Regions from separate parts of the Mesorhizobium sp. M0761 genome, predicted to be linked through region 1. Evidence: riboswitches for the same ligand, from Rfam matches in the RefSeq annotation. Region 1 holds a riboswitch; the other holds the start of a gene.
What was found. A riboswitch is a leader RNA that binds a small molecule or an ion and turns the genes downstream of it on or off. The one in region 1 is predicted to bind S-adenosylmethionine.
Positions count from the first base shown of each region.

Region 2: linked by a shared signal. The riboswitch ahead of NKI32_RS09800 (O-succinylhomoserine sulfhydrylase) and the one ahead of metX (homoserine O-acetyltransferase MetX) in region 1 are both predicted to bind S-adenosylmethionine.

Region 1 is NZ_JAMYPF010000019.1:95,695-100,049, forward strand. Features, by position in the region: gene NKI32_RS25405 (prephenate/arogenate dehydrogenase family protein) at 1-495, opposite strand, end outside; gene hisC (histidinol-phosphate transaminase) at 500-1,609, opposite strand; SAM riboswitch at 1,736-1,813, shown strand; gene metX (homoserine O-acetyltransferase MetX) at 1,874-3,043, shown strand; gene metW (methionine biosynthesis protein MetW) at 3,040-3,654, shown strand; gene NKI32_RS25425 (DUF1330 domain-containing protein) at 3,662-3,982, opposite strand; gene NKI32_RS25430 (glycosyltransferase family 2 protein) at 4,231-4,355, shown strand, end outside.
Region 2 is NZ_JAMYPF010000005.1:13-4,367, reverse strand. Features, by position in the region: gene NKI32_RS09805 (ceramide glucosyltransferase) at 1-700, shown strand, start outside; gene NKI32_RS09800 (O-succinylhomoserine sulfhydrylase) at 712-1,902, opposite strand; SAM riboswitch at 1,960-2,037, opposite strand; gene NKI32_RS09795 (2'-deoxycytidine 5'-triphosphate deaminase) at 2,178-3,272, shown strand; gene NKI32_RS09790 (ABC transporter substrate-binding protein) at 3,374-4,144, shown strand.

The sequences.
Region 1 (4,355 bases):
CTCCGAAAGCTTTTCCAGCGCCGCCGGATCGGTGCCGGGCAGCGGCGTGAAGATGCACCAACGGTTTTCGAACAGCTCGGCGAAACCCGCATCCGGGCCCGATTTCTCCGTACCCGCCAGTGGATGTCCCGGAATGAAGTGCACGCCGTCCGGCACATAGGGCTGCATTTGCGCAATGACGGAGGCCTTGGTCGAACCGACATCGGTGAGGATGGCGCCTTTTTTCAGCGCCGCTGCGATCTCTTGCGCCACCTCGCCCGACGACCCCACTGGCACCGAGACGATGATCAGGTCGGCGTCGCGGACCGCTTCCCTGGCGTCGGTGGTGTAGCTCTCGCCAAGACCGAGCTCCTTCGCCCGCGCCAGCGTGGCCGGGCTGCGCGTCGCGATGGCGACATGGCGGGCCAGGCCCTCGCGGCGGATGATGCGGGCCAGCGACGAGCCGATCAGGCCGATGCCGACCAGCGCGATCTTTTCAAACATCGGTGCTGTCATTGTTTCAGCTTTTCAGGAATGTCGTGAGGGCATCGATGACGCCGCGATTTGCTTCTTCGGTGCCGACGCTCATGCGCAGCGCATTGGGAAAGCCATAGCCGGTAACGCGCCGCAATATATAGCCGCGCTGGGTGAGGTAATCGTCCGCCGCCTCAGCCGAATGCCTCTTGTCGTCGGGAAAGTGGATGAGGACGAAATTGCCGACGCTGGGCGTCACGCGCAGCCCAAGCTTCGTCAGTTCTTCATTCAGCCAGGTAAGCCAGGTCTCGTTGTGCAACGAACTGCGCTCGACATGGGCGCGGTCGCGGATGGCGGCAATGCCGGCCTCGATCGCTGTTGCGTTAACGTTGAAAGGGCCGCGGATGCGGTTGATGGCATCGACGATGTGCAGTGGGCCATACATCCAGCCGATGCGCGCGCCGCCAAGGCCAAGCTTGGAGAAGGTGCGGGTCATGACCACATTCTGTGCGCTGCCCGCCAGCTCGATGCCGGCCTCATAGTCATTGCGCCTGACATATTCGGCATAGGCCGCGTCCAGCACCAGAAGCACGTTGCCCGGGAGCGCGGAATGCAGGCGGCGGACCTCCTGGAACGGCAGATAGGTTCCGGTCGGATTGTTGGGATTGGCGAGGAAGATGATTTTGGTCCGCGGCGTCACCGCGGCCAGGATCGCGTCGACGTCGGCGCGTTCCTCGGTTTCCTTCACAGCAACCGGCTTGGCCCCCGCCGACTGAATGTAGATCTTGTAGACCATGAAGGCATGTTCGGTAAAAATCGCCTCATCGCCTGGCGCAAGATAGGTCTGCGCCAGCAGGCCAAGTATCTCGTCAGAACCGTTGGAGCAGATGATGTTTGCCGGGTTGAGGCCATGCACCTCGGCGATCGCCTCGCGCAGCCGGCGGGCGGTGCCATCGGGATAGACATCGAGCTTGGCAGCCACTTCACGCGCGGCCTCGATCGCCTTCGGCGACGGGCCGAGCGGGTTCTCGTTCGACGATAGTTTATGGACCTTGGCGACGCCGGCCGGTGCTGTGCTCTTGCCCGGCACATAGGCGTCGATGTCCATAATGCCCGCGCGGGGCGTCGGTCGTGCCTTGTCCGCTGTCTTGTCCATGTCGCAAATCCATCGAGAATGCCTCCGTCCGGAGGCCGCAGCGGAAATACAAGCCGTAGCCGCGAATGTCGAGAGGCGGGCAATAGCTGGCCGTTGACGCCGGGCCGCACGAGTTCTAGAAGAACGCAACAGTTCCGTGGTGATTTGGCCGGTCGGCTTGCAGCCACGTTAAACAACTCGCTAAAGGGCCGTTTGCGTGACGTAACCGGCTTTGCGATCGCATTGCCGGTTTTTTATTGCCTGACTGCGGGCAAGGAGAGTCACATGGCCGCGCTCCGCGCTACAAAAACCAACAACGAGGCCGACAACCCGTCGAGCCCTGTGTTGCGTTTTGGCCCTGACAAGCCGCTGAAGCTTGACGCCGGCACGCTTTTGTCGCCGTTCCAGATCGCCTACCAGACATATGGCGCCCTCAACGATGCCCGCACCAACGCCATCCTGGTCTGCCACGCGCTGACCGGCGACCAGCATGTCGCCAGCACCAATCCGGTGACCGGCAAGCCCGGCTGGTGGGAAGTGCTGATCGGTCCCGGCAAGATCATCGACACCAACCGCTTCTTCGTCATTTGCTCCAACGTCATCGGCGGCTGCCTCGGCTCCACCGGTCCGGCCTCGACCAATCCCGCCACCGGCAAGCCCTACGGCCTCGACCTGCCAATCATCACCATCCGCGACATGGTGCGGGCGCAACTGATGCTGGTCGACCATTTCGGCATCGAAAAGCTGTTTTGCGTGCTCGGCGGCTCGATGGGCGGCATGCAGGTGCTGGAATGGGCGTCATGCTATTCCGAGCGCGTCTTCTCGGCCCTGCCGATCGCCACAGGCGCACGCCATTCCTCGCAGAACATCGCCTTCCACGAGGTCGGCCGCCAGGCTGTCATGGCTGATCCGGACTGGCATGGCGGCAAATATTTCGAGCACGGCAAGCGCCCGGAAAAGGGGCTCGCCGTGGCGCGCATGGCCGCCCACATCACCTATCTGTCGGAAGCCGCCCTGCATCGGAAATTCGGCCGCAATCTGCAGGACCGCGAAGCGCTGACCTTCGGTTTCGACGCAGATTTCCAGATCGAAAGCTATCTGCGCCACCAGGGCATGACATTCGTCGACCGCTTCGACGCCAACTCCTACCTCTACATGACCCGTTCGATGGATTATTTCGACCTCGCCGCCGACCATGGCGGCCGGTTGGCAGATGCCTTTGCCGGGACCAAGACCCGCTTCTGCCTGGTGTCCTTCACCTCGGACTGGCTGTTCCCGACCGAGGAGAGCCGCTCGATCGTGCATGCGCTCAACGCCGCCGGCGCCTCCGTCTCCTTCGTCGAGATCGACACCGACCGCGGCCATGATGCCTTCCTGCTCGATGAACCCGAACTGTTTGCCGCCATCAAGGGCTTCATCGGCTCGGCGGCCCGCGCAAGGGGGCTCGCCTCATGAGCGTCAATGGCAGCCAGCGCGTCGACCTCGAAGTCGTGGCCAACCTGATACCGCCGCAGTCGCGGGTGCTCGATGTCGGCTCCGGCGACGGCCTGCTGCTCGAACTCCTGCAGGAGACCAAGCAGGTCGACGGCCGCGGGCTGGAGCTGTCACAGCGCGGCGTCAATGAATGCGTGGCGCGCGGTCTCTCGGTCATCCAGGGCGATGCCGATACCGACCTCGAATTCTATCCGGACAAGGGTTTTGACTTCGTCGTCCTGTCTCAGACGCTGCAGGCGACCCGCAACCCGAAGCTGGTGCTCGACGAGCTGCTGCGAATCGGCAACCGCGCCATCGTCTCCTTCCCCAATTTCGGCCACTGGCGGGTGCGGCTGTCGCTGTTCGTCAATGGCCGGATGCCGGTGACCGCGGACCTGCCCTATTCCTGGTACGACACGCCCAACATCCATTTCTGCACCATCCGCGACTTCGTCAATCTGGTCGAGGAACTCGGCGCTTCGGTCGAGAAAGCCACCGCGCTCGACGGCAACGGCCAGAAGATCGGCCTGTCGATGCCATGGTGGTTCTGGAATTTCTTCGGCCAGCAAGCGGTGTTCTTGCTGAAGCGGTAGTTTGCCCCTATTCCAGCACGTCCGTCGCCTTGTGCGGGTGCTGAACGCCATCGGCGATGATCACATCGGCGTGGGAGTTGTGGGTGCGCAAGGCCAGAATCTCGCGATAGGCTGATGAATCGTACCAGCCCCACGCATGCGCCCTGTCCGGAAATTCGATGACGATCAGATGCCCGGGCCATTCGTTTTCGACCACCTCCATGTCGCCGCCGTGGACAAGGAAGCGGCCGCCGAAAGGCTCCAATGTGGCGTCGATCCTCTGCAGATACTCGACAATCTGCGGGCCCATTGTGACTTGACGCATATGGGCGACGGCGTAGGCGGCCATGGCTGAACTCCCTGTGAGATCGAAGCCCGACGACCGGCTTCGTTGGCGCAATCTGCAGACATGATGGCCATCGGTCGATTACGTCTGGGGTAATCGGCCGGCTTACCGGCGTCCTGGCTCAACAGTTTGTGATGACATTGCCGCTGGTTTTTTGTAGCGTCGAAGCGAATGCCATCCCGGGGTAAGGCTTGGACGGCGACCATCAAAACCTCCGGCCTCCAGGCATTTCGGGGCACAATCGAAGCAACATGTCCAAGGCAACCGACCTCGCTCCGCTGATCTCGGTGATCACACCGACGCACAATCGCCGCAGCAAGGTGGTGCGCGCCGTGGAGAGCGTGCTGGCGCAGAATTTTCCCCGGTTCGAACACAT
Region 2 (4,355 bases), on a different contig from region 1:
GGCCTGGCGGACCAATACCGGGCTTATCTGCTCGACGCCGATCGGCTCTCGGCCGGATGGCTTTTGGGCCGAGGTCGAATGCGCGTTCCTCAACACGCTGCAGGCGCGCTGGCAATATGCCGGCGAGGCGCTTGGCCTCGGCTTTGCCCAGGGCAAGAGCATGCTGTGGAACAAGCCGATGCTCGATACCAATGGCGGTATCCGCGCGCTGGCCGCCGAGATCGCCGAGGATGCTGCTGCAACCAAGCTGGTCAACGGACTGGGCCTGCGCGTCAATCTCGTTGCCTCGCCTTTCGAGCAACCACTGGGGCAGCGCCGACTTGCCGACATCTGGTCGCGTCAGGCGCGCTGGGCGCGGTTGCGCCGCGTCACTTTCCCGCTGTTTTTCGCACCCGAGATCCTGACCGGCGTCGCCGTGCCGTTGGCGTTGGCGCTGGTGGCGGCAGCAAGTGCCGGCATCAGCCTGCCGGCCACGGTGTTGGCCGTGCTGACGGCGGCCTACATTCCCGAATGCGCGCTGGCCGCGGCCAAGGGCTGGCATCTGTCGCTGCGCATGGTCCCGGCGATGATGGTCCGCGACATGATGCTTCCCGCCATCTGGGCGCGCGGCTGGCTGAGCGGCGCCGTCGATTGGCGCGGCAACACCATGATCATCGGCACCAAGGCAGCCGAGCTGGAAGAGGCTTCGTCGGGAGCGTGACGCCTCGCGGCCTACCCGGCTGCCTTCAGCGCCTGCGCAACGTCCTCCAGCAGATCGTCCGTATCCTCAAGACCGACCGACAGCCTGAGCGTTCCCGGCCCGATGCCAAGCTCGGCGCGAGCTTCGTCGCTGAGGTTCTTGTGCGTGGTGGTCGCCGGATGGGTGATCAGGCTCTTGGCGTCGCCGAGATTGTTGGAGATCAGCACGATGTCGAGCGCGTTCTGCAAGGCGAAGGCCGCCTGCTTGCCGCCCTTCACGTCGAGGCAGATCAGCGTCGATCCGCCCGTCATCTGCTTCTTGACGATGTCGGCCTGCGGGTGGTCGGCGCGGCCGGGATAGATGACGCGGGCGATTTCCGGCCGTCCTGCCATGAAATCCGCGATCTTGGCCGCGCTTTCCGTCTGCTGGCGCACCCGAACCGGCAGCGTCTCCAGGCCCTTGAGCAGCGTCCAGGCGTTGAACGGCGACAGGCTCGGGCCGGTGTGGCGGAAATAGTCGTGCAAATTCTCGTCGATCCATTTCTTGTCCGACAGGATGATGCCGCCGAGACAGCGTCCCTGGCCGTCAATGTGCTTGGTCGCGGAGTAGACGACGATATGGGCGCCGAGCTGCAAGGGCTTCTGCTGCAAGGGCGTGGCAAAGACATTGTCGACGATCAGCCTGGCGCCGATCGAGGTGGCGAGCGCCGCCACCGCTGCGATGTCGACCACTTCCAGCGTCGGATTGGTCGGGCTTTCCAGGAAGAACAGTTTCGTGTTCGGCCGCACCGCCTTTTCCCAGTTGGCGATGTCGGTCCCGTCGACCAGCGTTGCCTCGATGCCGTATTTCGGCGCCAGCGTCTCCACCACCCAGCGGCAGGAGCCGAACAGCGCGCGCGCCGCAACGATATGGTCGCCGGCCTTGGCGCTGCACAGGAGCGCTGCCGTCACCGCAGCCATGCCGGACGCCGTGGCGCGCGCATCTTCGGCACCCTCCAGCGCGCACATGCGCTTTTCGAACATGTCGACGGTAGGGTTGGCATAGCGCGAATAGATGAAGCCCGGCTCCTCGCCCTTGAAACGGGCCTCGGCAGCCTGCGCCGTCTCGTAGACATAGCCTTGGGTGAGGTACATCGCTTCGGACGTCTCGCCGAACTGGGAACGCAGCGTTCCCCCGTGCACGAGTGCGGTCTGAGGTTTCCAGTTACGCTTCTTGGTGCTCATCGCTTTTGTTCCAGACACAAAAAAACCGGCCGCGAAAGTCGCAACCGGTCCATATGGCCTTGCGGCCCGACGGTCCTTTAGCGACTTGTTTAACGTGGCTGCAAGCCGACCGGCCAAATCACCACGGGATAACGACCCTTTAGACCTCACCTGCGCTTGCGTCAATTGCCGGCTTCATTAAGAGGTTTGTACTAGGCAGGTTCCGCAATAATATCCAGCGGTTTTGCGGCAAGAACCTGCCACAAAGAGACCGACCTTGGAGCGGAGCCAGCCTTTTGCGGCAGACAGGCATTCTTCCCGATCAGGACATTTCCGCGCTGTTTCAGTCCGGCGCGCTGGAGTCGCCGCGCGCGCTCGATGTCGACCAGGTGCAGCCGGCGAGCCTCGATCTGAGGCTCGGCGACAAGGCTTTTCGCGTGCGCGCCTCCTTCCTGCCGGGTCCCGATCATCTGGTGGCCGACAAGCTTCACCGGCTGAAATTGCATGAGTTCAGTCTCGCCGAGGGCGCGGTGCTGGAAACCGGCTGCGTCTACATCGTGCCGCTGCTCGAAAGCCTGGCGCTGCCCGCAAACGTGTCGGCCTCGGCCAACCCGAAGAGCTCGACAGGCCGGCTCGACATCTTCACCCGGGTGATGACCGATCGCGGCCATGAGTTCGACAAGATCGCCGCCGGCTATCACGGACCGCTTTATCTTGAAGTCAGTCCGCGCACCTTCCCGATCGTCGTACGCGCTGGATCGAGACTGTCGCAGATCCGCTTTCGCACCGGCAACGCGCTGTTGTCGGAGGCAGAGCTGAACGAATTGCACCGCGCCGAGATGCTGGTGGCGACCGAGCCGCCCAACATTTCCGGCGGCGGCATTGCGCTGTCGATCGATCTTGACGGCGACCAGAACGGCCTGGTCGGCTATCGCGGCAAGCATCACACCGGCTTGATCGATGTCGACAAGCGCGCCGCCCAGGATGCCGCCGATTTCTGGGAGCCGCTCTATAAGAGCGGCGCCGGCGAACTGGTGCTCGACCCGGACGAGTTCTACATCCTGGTCAGCCGCGAAGCCGTGCACGTGCCGCCGCTCTACGCCGCCGAGATGACGCCCTTCGATCCGCTGGTTGGCGAATTCCGTGTTCACTATGCCGGCTTCTTCGATCCGGGCTTCGGCCATTCGGCCTCAGGCGGCACCGGCAGCCGGGCGGTGCTCGAAGTGCGCAGCCACGAAGTGCCGTTCATCCTCGACCACGGCCAGATCGTCGGCCGGCTGGTCTACGAACACATGCTGCAGCGGCCGCAGGCGCTTTACGGCACCGATCTCGGCTCGAACTACCAGGCGCAAGGCCTCAAGCTCTCCAAGCATTTCCGCCCCGCCGGCTGAACCTTCGATCACCGTCAGGCAAAATACTTGCCTGCGCTGCCTCACCATGCTTGGCTGCCTTTCGGTGGCCGGCAAGAGAACGGCGCGCAAGGGGAACCAAAATGCAGATTTCAAGATGGATCATATCGGCAGCGGGCGCTGCCATGCTGGTGATATCGGCCGGCTCGCTGGCTGAGGCGCAGGAGAAATTAAAGATCGGCACCGAGGGCGCTTATCCGCCCTTCAACACCATCACCGCGGACGGCAAGATCGAGGGCTTCGACATCGACATTGCCAATGCGCTGTGTGCGCAGATGAAGGTCGAGTGCGAGATCGTCACCCAGGACTGGGACGGCATCATCCCGGCGCTGCAGGCGAAAAAGTTCGACGCCATCATCGCCTCGATGAGCATCACCGAGGAGCGCAAGAAACAGGTCGCCTTCACCAACAAATACTACACGACGCCGCTGGCGCTGGTGGCGCCCAAGGACAGCGACCTCACTTCCACCGAACCGGCAGCCCTTGCCGGCAAGACGGTGGGCGCGCAGGCCTCGACCACCCAGGCCGACTATGCGCAGGACGCCTATGGCAAGGCCGGCGCCGAGGCGAAACTCTACCCCACCCAGGAAGAGGCGATCACCGACTTGCAGAACGGCCGTCTCGACGCCGTCATCTCCGACAAATTCGTGCTGATGGACTGGCTGAAGAAGGCGAGCGACGGCTGCTGCAAGCTTGTCGGTGACGTCAAGGGCACCGAGACGCAAGCCGGCATCGCTGTCCGCCTGGAGGACACGGCACTTCGCGACAAGCTCAACGCGGCGATAGACGCCATCGTCGCCGACGGCACTTACAAGAAGATCCAGGCCAAGTATTTCGATTTCGATATTTATTGAGGTTGGAACTGCCAAATCTCCCCCCTTGAGGGGGAGATGGCCGGCAGGCCAGAGGGGGTCGCTGCGCATAGAATGCCAGCGCCTCTCAGCCGCGGAAGACTTTAGCGCTCCACGCGCAACGACCCCCTCTGTCGCCTTCTGTCCAGCCGATAGATGGGTAACACTTTGAACCGGATACATAGGTGACACTTCTCTCCCCCTATGCGTCCGC